3 regions of the Streptomyces sp. NPDC033136 genome follow, and region 2 is predicted to be linked to each of the others. Evidence: riboswitches for the same ligand, from Rfam matches in the RefSeq annotation. Region 2 holds a riboswitch; each other region holds the start of a gene.
What was found. A riboswitch is a leader RNA that binds a small molecule or an ion and turns the genes downstream of it on or off. The one in region 2 is predicted to bind cyclic di-AMP.
Positions count from the first base shown of each region.

Region 1 (4,205 bases), on a different contig from region 2:
CTCCACGTCGATGACGAACGTGGCGTGCTCCTCGGCCGCGTGGCGGACGAACAGCCGCTGCTCCGCCTCCAGGTTGTCGAAGGCGAACACCGACACCGAGCAGGCCCGCAGCAGTTCGCCGGTGTCGAGGCTCAGGCCGGGGCGCACGATCGCGCCCTGCGCGTCCGAGACGCCGAGCCCGATCGCCCGGCCCTGGCCCAACGGGCCCCGCTCGTAGGGCAGGAAGCCGACCGGCTCCAGCCCTTCGTAGACCACCGCGACCCGGGCCCGCGGCCTCACCCGGCCGACGGCTTCGGTGAACTCCGGCTCCATGAAAGGGTTGCGCGGTGCCCGCGAGGCGGCGCGCAGCGCGCGCCAGCGCTCCCTTTCCGCTTCGCCGAGCTCCCCGGGCCCAGCCACACGTATGCGCCCACTGCTCAACCTGACCCCCCGATCAAGTCCCCCCTGGACACTGGGAAGGTACCGCCCGAGACGCCCCCACGGGTAGGTAGCGGACCATCTTGTTGCCAACTGGTGCAGAGGCCTTCAACCGGGCAATCGGCGTCCACCGCGCGATGAAACGAGAGGGCGCGTTGTCCGTATTCTCTGATCATGGCCGCACCCATCGCATATTCACTCATCGCCACCGACCTGGACGGGACGCTGCTGCGCGGCGACGACACCCTGTCCGACCGGTCCCTCGCCGCGCTCCGGCGGGTGGCGGACGCCGGTGCCCAGCACCTCGTGGTGACGGGCCGGCCGGCACCCAGAGTGCGGCCGCTGCTGGACGACCTCCGGTGCACGGGGCTCGCGGTGTGCGGGCAGGGCGCGCAGGTGTACGACGCCGGTGCGGACCGCCTGCTGTGGTCGATCACCCTGGACCGGGAGCTGGCCGAGACCGCCCTCGGCAAGATCGAGGCCGAGGTGGGGCAGGTGTATGCGGCAGTCGACCAGGACGGCGTCGACGGGCTCACGCTGATCGAGCCGGGCTATCTCATGCCGCACCCGACCCTGCCCGCGGTACGGGTCGACCGGCGCGACGAGCTGTGGGGCGCGCCGATCAGCAAGGTGCTGCTGCGCCACTCCTACCTGACGGACGACGAACTGGCGGCGACGGCCCGCTCGGTGGTCGGCTCCCTGGCGACGGTGACGATGTCGGGGCCCGGCACGGTCGAACTCCAGCCGTGCGGTGTCACCAAGGCGACGGGCCTGGCGCTGGCCGCCGAGCACCTGGGGCTGCGGCCTGCGGACACGATCGCCTTCGGTGACATGCCCAACGACATCCCGATGTTCGACTGGGCCGCGCACGGCGTGGCGATGGCCAACGCCCATCCCGAACTCAAGGCCGTGGCCGACGAGGTCACCTCGTCGAACGAGGACGACGGCATCGCCGTCGTCCTCGAGCGACTGCTGGGCGGGACGGCTCAGTACGGGCCGTTGACGTTGTCGATCGAGCCGTAGCGGTCGGCCGCGTAGTTGCAGGCCGCCGTGATGTTGGCGACCGGGTCGTACGGGTCGTAGGGGGTGCCGGACACGTGGTAGGCGGCGAAGGTCGGGTCGATGACCTGGAGCAGCCCCTTGGACGGGGTGCCCTTGGCGGCGTTCGAGTCCCAGTTGTTGATCGCCAGGGGGTTGCCGGACGACTCGCGCATGATGTTGCGGTGGATGCCCTCGTACGAGCCCGGGATCCCCTTCTGCGCCATGATGTCCAGCGCCTCGCGGATCCAGCCGTCCAGGTTGTTCGCGTAGGTCTTCGCGGAGACCTGGGTGGCCTGGGCGCCGCCGGCGGGCTTCGCGGCCGGCTTGGCGGGGGCGGAGGACTGGGTCGCCTTCTTCTTCACGGCGCCCGCCTTGGCCGTCTTCACCTTCAGCTTCAGACCCGGGTGGATCAGCTTCGGGTCGTCTCCGACAGCGGCGCGGTTGTCCTTGTAGAGCTGCTTCCAGCCGCCCGACACGTCGTACTTGCCGGCGATGCGGTAGAGCGTGTCGCCCTTGGTCACGGTGTACGTGAGGGACTTGAGGGCCTTGGCGGGCTGGGCCGCCTGCGGCACGGACTGGGCGGCGGTGCTCTGGGGTTCGGCGGCGCTCGCCTGCGTGGCGCCGAGGAGCGGAAGGGTCAGTGCCGCTCCGCCGGTGCCGGCGGCCACGACACGACGGGTGATCGGGTTGGTTCTGGGTCGACGGTGCTTACCTCGTCCGGGCATGGCGATGTTCCTCTCCGGCGCCTGCGAGGTGAGCTGTCGGGTTCGGGCCGGGAGGTGCCCGGCCGCGTACGGCGCTGTGCCGTGCGCGGCTTCACCCCGAGCCGTTCCGTCGTGCGGACCGGCGACTTACCTGGGTCCCCCGCTCCTGCCCTGCGTGAGTGAGTCGGTGTCTGTGGGGAGTCCGGGCGGTGGCAGGATTCGGCGTCCGCCGGACTGGGCCGGAACGTATGCGACAGCACATGTCGGGAACAAGCAGTGGAGTCACATATGGCGCTAGTCGACCTTGGTCGGGGGTAATGGGCCACTTGATCCTTTGCGTAAGCCAACGCTCAACTCGCCTGAACGGGACGGACGTACGGGCGCATGCCGGGTGGGACGGTGGAAGCGTGGGCGTGATTCAACTCACTGATCACACGCGCGTGGCGCAATGTCCGCCAAAGGGGATTCGCTTCCTCACCGGGGCAAATAGTGCATAGTTCGCTACCTCTGGGTAAGTCGATAAATATCCCCTCTTATGGGCTGATCGAAAACATAACGGTCGTGATCGGATACCACCCGCCCTGTAACCATGGGCGCTGGCGGTGATCGAAACGTGACCGGATACGCTGACTCGAGTGAGGGCAGCGACCTATCGACAATCCGCGTAAGCACCGGCAGACACCAGCAGACAGGAGACCCCTCGTGACCGACGTCGGGCCGTTCGGGCTGAGCGTGCGGGACCAGGCTCTGGAAGCCGATGTCCAGGCCGGACTGGCGGCTGTCGAGGAAGGCTTGCTCGAGGCCACCAAGAGTGAGGTGCCCTTCATCACGGAGGCCGCCCAGCACCTGGTGCGGGCCGGCGGCAAGCGGTTCCGGCCGCTGCTCGTGATGCTCTCCGCCCAGTTCGGCGACCGGCACGCACCCGGGATCGTGCCCTCGGCCGTCGTCGTGGAGCTGACCCACCTCGCCACGCTGTACCACGACGACGTGATGGACGAGGCCGCCGTGCGCCGGGGCGTCGCGAGCGCGAATACCCGTTGGGGCAACTCCGTCGCGGTCCTCACCGGCGACTTCCTCTTCGCCCGCGCCTCGCACATCCTGGCCGATCTCGGCCCCGAGGCCGTGCGGGTGCAGGCCGAGGCCTTCGAGCGGCTCGTGACCGGGCAGATCCTGGAGACGGCCGGGCCGCAGGACGGCCGCGACCCCGTCGAGCACTACTTGGACGTGCTGGGCGGCAAGACCGGCTCACTGGTCGCGGTGTCGTGCCGCTTCGGCGCGATGATGTCCGGCGCCGACGACACGGTCGTGGACGTGCTGACCCAGTACGGCGAGCGGCTCGGCGTCGCCTTCCAGCTCGCGGACGACGTCCTGGACATCGCCTCCGACTCCCACGAGTCCGGCAAGACCCCCGGCACCGACCTGCGCGAGGGCATTCCCACGCTGCCGGTGCTCCGGCTGCGCGAGCGCGCCGCCCGGCTCGGGCTCGCGGACGACGTCGCCCTGTGCGAGCTGCTGGACTCCGACCTCACCGACGACGCCCGGCACGCCGAGGCCCTGCGTCTGCTGCGGGCCCACCCGGCGCTGGAGCAGGCCCGGCGGGACACCGTCCGCTACGCCCAGGACGCCGGCTCGGCGCTGGCGCCCCTGCCGGAATGTGCCGCGAAGGCAGCGCTGGTGGAACTGAGCGACGCGGTGGTGCACCGGGCCGGCTAGGGCCTCCTGCCCGCCCGACCCCTACGGGTCGGAGGAGAAGCCGCCCTTCCGTGTCATACCCCAGCAGTACGCGGAGTTGAGTCCGGGGTCTGACGTATCTCCCTGGCCGATTTGGTCAGATGGAAACCAGGGAAAACACCACCCCTCACCTGTTCGGGTGAGAATGGCGGCTCTGGGACGAGTGCGTGGACGACACGGACAGCCGCCGCCGACCATGGAGGTAGGGCACACATGGCACCGTACGCATCCGACGACAGCACGACCGGCGGGGAGGTCGACGAGCAGCGCTCCGGGCGGCGCAAAGCCGCGCGATACGTCGTCCCGGTCACG
Region 1 is NZ_JBVIPD010000023.1:60,434-64,638, forward strand. It holds gene ACZ5TL_RS31790 (GNAT family N-acetyltransferase) at 1-405, opposite strand, end outside; gene ACZ5TL_RS31795 (HAD family hydrolase) at 592-1,440, shown strand; gene ACZ5TL_RS31800 (transglycosylase SLT domain-containing protein) at 1,404-2,183, opposite strand; cyclic di-AMP (ydaO/yuaA leader) riboswitch at 2,187-2,362, opposite strand; gene ACZ5TL_RS31805 (polyprenyl synthetase family protein) at 2,865-3,875, shown strand; gene ACZ5TL_RS31810 (LolA family protein) at 4,107-4,205, shown strand, end outside.
Region 1: linked by a shared signal. The riboswitch ahead of ACZ5TL_RS31800 (transglycosylase SLT domain-containing protein) and the one ahead of ACZ5TL_RS04885 (LysM peptidoglycan-binding domain-containing M23 family metallopeptidase) in region 2 are both predicted to bind cyclic di-AMP.

Region 2 (4,205 bases):
GCCCTCGGGCCTGCGGTCGGCGAGCAGGACGGCGAACCGGTCGGCCCAGCCGACGAACGCCCCGTCGGGGCCGGGATCACCGACGCCCTCGGTGAAGCTGTCCCCCACCGCCACGTACGACCCGATCACTGCTCTGCTGTCACTCTTCGAATCGTCTGCCACAGCCGCTCATGATTCACCTTCCAATGTGACTTACGCGACCGTAGGAAGGGGTTGACGAGTGGTGAGATAAGCCACTCCCCAAGCGTTCGCCAACTCCGGAATACGCAGCTTGTCAGGGATGTTTCGGGGTGAGCCGCCAGACCCGGAATCCGGTGATCCGGAAATGGCTCCACACCGTCCGGAAGGCGAAGTGGCCGCCCGTGTAGGGCTGCGGGTCGGTGTGGTCGAAGACGAGCCGCCCGTTGTTCCACCACCTGACCGTGGATCCGTCGGAGACGATCCGGACCCGGTTCGGCTCGTTCGGGACCAGCAACGGCTCGGTGTAGTCGTACACCAGGGGGCGGACGCCGGGCTCGCCGACGTAACGGCGCAGCCGGGTCGTGGTGTTGTAGTTGGCTCCGTAGCCGGCGTAATACATCGCGAGGTGGTCGTACTCGGCGAGGGCGCCACCGCGTGGTGTGGCGAAGAGATCGTCCGGGGAGCGGACGTCGGTCGCGTTCCAGAAGTTGTTGAGGTCCGAGACCCGGTCGTTGACCCCGCCGGCGGAGACGGGCGTGGCGGTGTACTCGAGGACGTACGGCCCTTCGAGCCGCCGTGTGAACCACACGGTCGCCCCGCTCGGTACGTCGATCTCCAGCACGCCGCGGGAGGCGGTCACGGTGCCGCCGTCCTGGAGTTCGGTCACCCACTGCGTGAGGCCGTGGCGGAAGTCGTCGTGGGCGATGAGACGGCGGTGACGGGGCTCGGCGTGCGCGGTCGCCGCCGGGGCGAGCGCCGCCAGGGCGGCTCCGGCTGCCAGGGTGGTGAACGCTCTGCGGGTGGTCGGCACGGGACACAGCTCCTCGGGATCCGTCTGGAAGCTCCAGAAAGCGCTTGCACTCCGGTCGGGATCACTCTGTCCCAACTGCCGCCCGCTGTCGATCCCTTGGGGATCGGCGGAGGCGCACGCGACCGAAGGCCGGACCCGGGAATCGGGGTCCGGCCTTCGGTCGCGTGTCAGGCAGGTGGTGCTGTCGGCCGGTCAGCCGACGGAGACGCCGTGCGAGCGCAGGTAGGCGACCGGGTCCACGTCCGAGCCGTAGTCCGGCGTGGTGCGGATCTCGAAGTGCAGGTGCGGACCGGTGACGTTGCCGGTCGCACCGGACAGGCCGATCTGCTGCCCGGCGGCCACGGTCTGGCCGGCCGAGACGGAGAGCTGGGACAGGTGGGCGTACTGGGCGTAGCTGCCGTCGGCGAGACGGATGACGACCTGGTTGCCGTACGCGCCGCCCCAGCCGGCGGAGACGACCGTGCCCGCGCCGACGGCCTTGAGCGAGGTGCCGGTCGGGACGACGAAGTCGACACCGGTGTGGTAGCCGCTGGACCACATGCTGCCGGACATGCGGTACGGGGTGCCGACGGTGGCACCGGCCACCGGGGAGCTGTAGCCGCTGGAGTTGCTCTCCGCCGCGGGCTTGGCGGCCGGCTTGGCGGCGGCCGGCTTCGCGGCGGTGTCCGCCTTCGCGGACGACTCGGAGGAGGAGGACGGCTTCTCGGCCTGGCGCTCGGCCGAGGCCTTCGGCGCGGACGGCGCCTTGGGCGCGCTCGTCGCCGCCTTCTTGCCGAGGGAGAGCTTCAGGCCCGGGTGGATCAGCGACGGGTCGTCGCCGACGGCGTCCCGGTTGTCCGAGTAGAGCTTCTTCCAGCCGCCGCTGACGTTCTGGTCGTCGGCGATCTTCGCGAGGTAGTCGCCGGCCTTCACCGTGTAGGTGCGAGCGCCCGTGGCCTTTTCGGCGGCCTTCTTCTCGGCGGCCGGAGCGGACTGGACGGCCTTTTCCGGAGCCGACTGGCCGGTGGCGGCGTGGGCTCCGGCGGCCCCCATGAGCGGAAGGGCGAGAGCGGCCCCGCCGGTTCCGGCGGCGGCGATGGAGCGGGTGAAACGCTGGGTCTTGGGGCGGCGGTGCTTACCCTTCGCGGGCATGGCGAATTCCTCTCCGTCGCCTGCGAGGTGAGCTGTCGGGTGCGAGCTGGAGATGCCCGGCCGCGCCGAGGCGCGGCTTAACCCCAAGCCGTTCCGGGAACCGGAACAGGCGTCTTACCTGTGGGTCCCCCGCTCCTGCCGTACGTCGGGTCAGTGTGTGGGGCTCCGGGCGGCGGCAGGATTAGGCGTCCGTCCGGATGGGTGTGGAACGTAAGCGACCAAGACGCAATGGGACAAGCTTGCGGTTTCCTGTGACGGCTTTTTTCTTGACGCGTCGGCACATTCGCCGTCACCGAGCGTGGATCAGCGATCTCCCGCTTTGCTCAACCACCCTGAATATCGCCAGAATTACGTGAACATGGCGACAACGCATCGTCACGAATATGACGATGGTCACGCACCCCGATCTCATCTTCTTTACGATCGGGGCACGTTATGGCGAAAGGATGGGAAACACTCCATTCGGACAGAAGGGCTACTTCCGCTTAAGGCGGACGACGGTGGCGTCCAGGTCCCCGTGCAACCCGACCCGCAGTCCGTGATGCCGCAGCACGGCACCCCGGTGAACTTCGCCCGTTTCGAGGCATTCGTACGTTGCTGCCGGGTCGATGCCGCGCAGCCTGAGCGCCGGCACGGGCTCGCCGTAGCGCTGCGCCTGGAGCCAGGCGAGGACGACGGTCTCGTCACCGAGGACGTACTGCACCGCACTGAGGCCGCCCTCCGGGGGCCTCAGCCGATACAGGTCGCCGCGCTGCACCACGGGCCGGATCTCCTTGTAGAGCCCCACCCACTGCCGCGCCTCGGCGAGTTCCTCCTCCGTCCACTTCGTGAGGTCGCCGCCGACGCCGAGCACCCCGGCCATGGCGCTGACGAACCGGAACCGCAGGGAGCTGGCCCGGTGGTTGAGCATGGCGTTCGGACTGTCGGTGACCCAGGCGGCCATGACCCGGGCCGGGTGGATCTGACTGAATCCGTGCTGGATGGCGAGCCGGTCGAGCGGGTCGGTGTTGTCCGACGTCCACACCTGGTCCGTGCGGCTCAGCACCCCGAGGTCGATCCGCCCGCCACCGCCCGAGCATGACTCGAAGGCCACGCCCGGGTGCGCGGCCCGCAGCCGGTCCAGCAGGGCGTACAGGCCACGGACGTGGTCGACCCACAGCCGCTGCGGGTAGGGGTCCTCCGGCCAGCCGGCGTCGGTGAAGCAGCGGTTGAAGTCCCACTTGACGTAGTCGATCGGAGCGCCGGAGAGCAGCCTGTCGAGCTGCTCCCACAGGTACTCCTGGACGTCCTCACGGGCCAGATTGAGTACGAGCTGATTGCGGAACTCCGTCCGCTTTCGTCCCGGTTGGTACTGCACCCAGTCGGGGTGCGTACGGTACAGCTCGCTGTCCGGATTGACCATCTCGGGCTCGACCCAGATCCCGAACCGCATGCCGAGGCCGTGCACGTGGTCGGCGAGCGGCCCCAGCCCGCCGGGGAAGCGGTCGGGGTTCGGTGTCCAGTCGCCGAGCCCGGCCCGGTCGCTGGTGCGCGCCCCGAACCAGCCGTCGTCCACCACGAACAGCTCGACCCCCATGGCCGCCGCCCGCTCGGCCAGCACCCGCTGCTGCTCCTCGGAGATGTCGAACTCGGTGGCCTCCCAGGAGTTGAACAGCACCGGCCGGTCCTGGCCGGCGTCCGGGATCACGTGGGCCCGCTGGTAGGCGTGCCAGGCACGGCTCGCCCCGCCGAAGCCGCCGTCGCTCCAGAGCCCGGCGAAGACGGGGGTCGTGTACGACTCCCCCGTGCCCAGCGTCAGCAGGCCCGAGTCGTCGTAACCGGCGCCGCCGGTGATCTGCACGCGTCCGTCCGGGAGCTGTGCCACGGCGATCCGCCAGGACCCGGACCAGCCGAGGGCGCAGCCGTAGACCTCGCCGCGCTCCTCGGTGGCGTCGGTGTCGAGGGCGACCCACGGCAGATGCTGGTGGGAGGTGTGGCCGCGGCGGCTGCCGATGACCTTCTCCCCGTGGGTGAGGGCCGAGCGCGTCAGCCGGGACTCGGCGCCCCAGCGGCCGTGCAGCTGGGACAGCCGCCAGCTGTCGCG
Region 2 is NZ_JBVIPD010000002.1:379,737-383,941, reverse strand. It holds gene ACZ5TL_RS04895 (SGNH/GDSL hydrolase family protein) at 1-129, opposite strand, end outside; gene ACZ5TL_RS04890 (DUF6250 domain-containing protein) at 275-991, opposite strand; gene ACZ5TL_RS04885 (LysM peptidoglycan-binding domain-containing M23 family metallopeptidase) at 1,184-2,122, opposite strand; cyclic di-AMP (ydaO/yuaA leader) riboswitch at 2,127-2,281, opposite strand; gene ACZ5TL_RS04880 (alpha-galactosidase) at 2,598-4,205, opposite strand, start outside.

Region 3 (4,205 bases), on a different contig from region 2:
CACGGTGCCGCGCCGGTCCGGGGATCCCGAGGCGAGGAACACCGTCCAGACCAGCGCGGCGAACGCCAGCAGCGCCGCGGCCGGCCCGCGCTGCCCCGCCGCGGAGAAGCCGGTGCCCACCATGGCGGTCGCGGCCACGAAGGTGAGCGCGGCCGCTGTCTCCGTCCGCCGCCCCGGCCGCGGCAGGCGGGGCACGGCGGACGCGACCGCCCCCAGCCAGGCCGCACAGGCCAGGACGAGGACGATGCGGGAGGGGACCGCGTACCCCGCGGAGTCGAGACCGACCGACACGGTGCCGGTCGCCAGCGCGTACATCGCCCACCAGGGGGTGAGCGGGGAGGGACCGGACATGGCGCCGATGCTAGAGAGCGCCGCGCGCGTGAGGAGAGGGGCACGCGCGCGTGCCCCTCAAAAGGGTCCTCAGGCCGGCCGCACCACGCTGTGGATCGCCGACTCGCCGTCGTAGTAGACCGACTCCTCGCGCACGTAGGTGCCGGGCTTCGGGGCGTGGATCATCATGCCGTTGCCGATGTAGATGCCGACGTGGGTGAGGTCGTTGTAGAAGAAGACCAGGTCACCGGGCTGGGCCTGGGAGAGGGGGACCGTGGTGCCGGCGTCGACCTGGTCGTAGGTCGTGCGCGGCAGGGTGACGCCCGCGGCCTTCCACGCGGCCTGGGTGAGGCCGGAGCAGTCGTAGGAGCCGGGGCCGACGGCGCCCCAGACGTACGGCTTGCCGATCTGGGCGCGGGCGAAGGCGAGGGCCTTGTCGGCCTTGGTGGTGTACGAGGAGTCGGCCGGGGCCGTCGAGGAGGTCGGGCCGGAGCCCGCCGACGAGGATCCGCTCTCCTGCTGCTGGGCGGCCTCCTCCTGCGCCTGCTGCTGCGCGGCCCGCTGTGCGGCCTGCTGCCGGGCCAGCTCGGCGGCCTTGCGGGCGGCCTCCTCCTGCTTCTCCCGCTCGATCGCCGCGAGCCGCGCCTTCTCCTCGGCGGTCAGCCTCGACATCAGCTCGCGCGCGTCGGCGAGCTTCTTCTGGACGGTCGCCTTGGCCGTCTTCAGGTCGCTCTGCGTCTCGGTGAGCGTCTCGAGGCTCTCGGTGGCCTCCTGGCGCTTCTTCATCGTCTCGGACTGCTGCGTGACGTAGTCGTCGACCGCGACCTTCTGGCGGCCGGTCATCCGGTCCATCAGATGGGTCTGGTCGAAGTAGTCCTGCGGGGTGTCCGACAGCAGGAACGTCGCCGTCTCCGGGGCGGCGGCGCCGGTGCGGTACTGGGCGGAGGCGAAGGAACCCAGCTCCTCCCGCGCCTCGTTGAGCTTCTGGGTGCGCTGCGCGACGTCGTCGAGGAGGGTGTCGACGCGCTTGCGCTGCTTCGCGGTCTTCTCCTTGGCCGCGTTGTACTTGCCGGTCGCCGACTCGGCCTGGCGGTACAGGGCGTCGACCTTCTTCTCGACTTCCTCCAGGCTCGGCTTGTCGTCGGCCTCGGGGGCGGCGTTGGCCGACTGGGACAGCAGGGCCACGGAGGTGAGGGCCGCCGTTGCGAGGGCGGGGGTCCGTATGCCTGCTACGCGCGTACCCGTAGGACGCGACTTGCGGTGCGACGCCAAGGGAGGCGACTCCTTCCATCGTCCGCCTACCGGGTTAGCTGTCGGGTTCGGGCGGGTGGTTCGGAAGGGTTGCCCTACGGCCTTCTCCTCGAAAGGAGTCGGGCCGATTCACCCCAAGGTTTCGGTTGGGTCCCCGGCTCCGGCTGCTTTGCGGCACACCGGACTCGACGGAGGCCGCGCGGCCCGGCGACGTTCGCCGGTGGGGGTCGTGCGGCCTGGTCGCACCGTAGCCAACTCGTGTGGCCCCTGTGAAGGTTGATGGGCGATATGCCCGATACATTTTCGTGACCTTACCTGAGTGCGTCGCTGAGAGTCATCGACGGGGCAGGGTTCGTCATGAGTTCGTCATAATTGTGACGGCCGTAGCGGGCTGTGATCGTGCAGGGATACAGGGTGACGAGGGGATCCTTTCGGTGATGTTCTCAGGGCGGCGGCGGGCTGTCAGTGGGGCGCCCTAGACTCGGAGAGCGATGAGCAGCCTCTTTGACGACAGCTTCCTGGCGGACCTCCAGGCCCAGCGGGGCCCCGCGGACGAGCCCCCGCCGCCACCCGAGGACGATCACGCTCCGGAGCCGGTTCCGGACGATCTGTTCGGCGGGAAGTTCGACGTGCCGCCGGACCGGGACTCCTACTACCGGGACGGCGCCCCGCGCCCAGTGGTGGACACCGCCACGCTCCTGGAGGGGCTGAACGACAACCAGCGCGCCGCCGTCGTCCACTCCGGCTCCCCGCTGCTCATCGTGGCCGGCGCCGGCTCCGGCAAGACCCGTGTGCTCACGCACCGCATCGCCCACCTGCTCGCCGAGCGGGACGTGCACCCGGGCCAGATCCTCGCGATCACCTTCACCAACAAGGCCGCCGGCGAGATGAAGGAGCGCGTCGAGCAGCTCGTCGGCCCGCGCGCGAACGCCATGTGGGTCATGACCTTCCACAGCGCGTGCGTGCGCATCCTGAGGCGGGAGAGCAAGAAGCTCGGCTTCACCTCCTCCTTCTCGATCTACGACGCCGCCGACTCCAAGCGCCTGATGGCCCTGGTCTGCCGCGACCTGGACCTCGACCCCAAGCGCTTCCCGCCGAAGTCCTTCAGCGCCAAGATCAGCAACCTGAAGAACGAGCTGATCGACGAGGAGGACTTCGCAGCCCAGGCCACTGGGGGCACCTCCCGGACGGAGTCTGGGGGAGGCTTCGAGAAGACCCTCGCCCAGGCCTACGCGATGTACCAGTCGCGGCTGCGCGAGGCGAACGCCCTCGACTTCGACGACCTGATCATGACGACGGTCAACCTGCTGCGCGCCTTCCCGGACGTCGCCGAGCACTACCGCCGCCGCTTCCGCCACGTGCTGGTGGACGAGTACCAGGACACCAATCACGCCCAGTACGCTCTCGTCCGCGAACTCGTCGGCACCGCCGAGCACCCCACCGACGTCCCGCCCGGCCCGGACGACGTCCCGCCCGCCGAGCTGTGCGTCGTGGGTGACGCCGACCAGTCGATCTACGCCTTCCGCGGCGCGACGATCCGCAACATCCTCCAGTTCGAGGAGGACTACCCGGACGCGACGACGATCCTGCTGGAGCAGAACTACCGCTCCACGCAGACGATCCTCAGCGCGGCCAACGCGGTCATCGAGCGCAACGAGTCCCGCCGCCCCAAGAACCTGTGGACCAACGCCGGCACGGGTGCGCACATCACCGGCTACGTCGCCGACACCGAGCACGACGAGGCGCAGTTCGTCGCCGACGAGATAGACCGCCTCACCGACGCGGGCGACGCGAAGGCCGGCGACGTCGCCGTCTTCTACCGCACCAACGCCCAGTCCCGTGTCTTCGAAGAGGTCTTCATCCGCGTCGGCCTGCCCTACAAGGTCGTCGGCGGCGTCCGCTTCTACGAGCGCAAGGAGGTCCGGGACGTCCTGGCCTACCTGCGCGTGCTGGCCAACCCCGAGGACTCGGTGCCGCTGCGCAGGATCCTCAACGTGCCCAAGCGGGGCATCGGCGACCGCGCCGAGGCGATGATCGACGCCCTCGCCCAGCGCGAGAAGATCAGCTTTTCGCAGGCGCTCAAGCGCGTCGACGAGGCGTACGGCATGGCGGCGCGCTCCACCAACGCCGTCAAGCGGTTCAACACGCTGATGGAGGACCTCCGTACGATCGTCGAGTCCGGCGCCGGACCGGCCACCGTGCTGGAGGCGATCCTGGAGCGCACCGGCTACCTCGCCGAGCTGCAGGCTTCCACCGACCCGCAGGACGAGACCCGGATCGAGAACCTCCAGGAACTCGCCGCCGTCGCGATGGAGTTCGAGCAGGAGCGCGGCGAGGGCGCGGTAACAGCGGAGGCTGCCGCTCCGGGGGGCACGCTGTCCGACTTCCTCGAACAGGTCGCACTGGTTGCCGACTCCGACCAGATTCCGGACGAGGAGGGCGGCGACGGTGTCATCACGCTGATGACCCTCCACACCGCCAAGGGCCTGGAGTTCCCGGTCGTCTTCCTGACCGGCATGGAGGACGGCGTCTTCCCGCACATGCGCGCCCTCGGCCAGACCAAGGAACTGGAGGAGGAGCGGCGCCTGGCCTACGTCGGCATCACGCGCGCCCGCGAGCGGCTG
Region 3 is NZ_JBVIPD010000017.1:134,349-138,553, reverse strand. It holds gene ACZ5TL_RS27780 (SLAC1 family transporter) at 1-351, opposite strand, end outside; gene ACZ5TL_RS27775 (C40 family peptidase) at 421-1,602, opposite strand; cyclic di-AMP (ydaO/yuaA leader) riboswitch at 1,610-1,768, opposite strand; gene pcrA (DNA helicase PcrA) at 2,073-4,205, shown strand, end outside.
Region 3: linked by a shared signal. The riboswitch ahead of ACZ5TL_RS27775 (C40 family peptidase) and the one ahead of ACZ5TL_RS04885 (LysM peptidoglycan-binding domain-containing M23 family metallopeptidase) in region 2 are both predicted to bind cyclic di-AMP.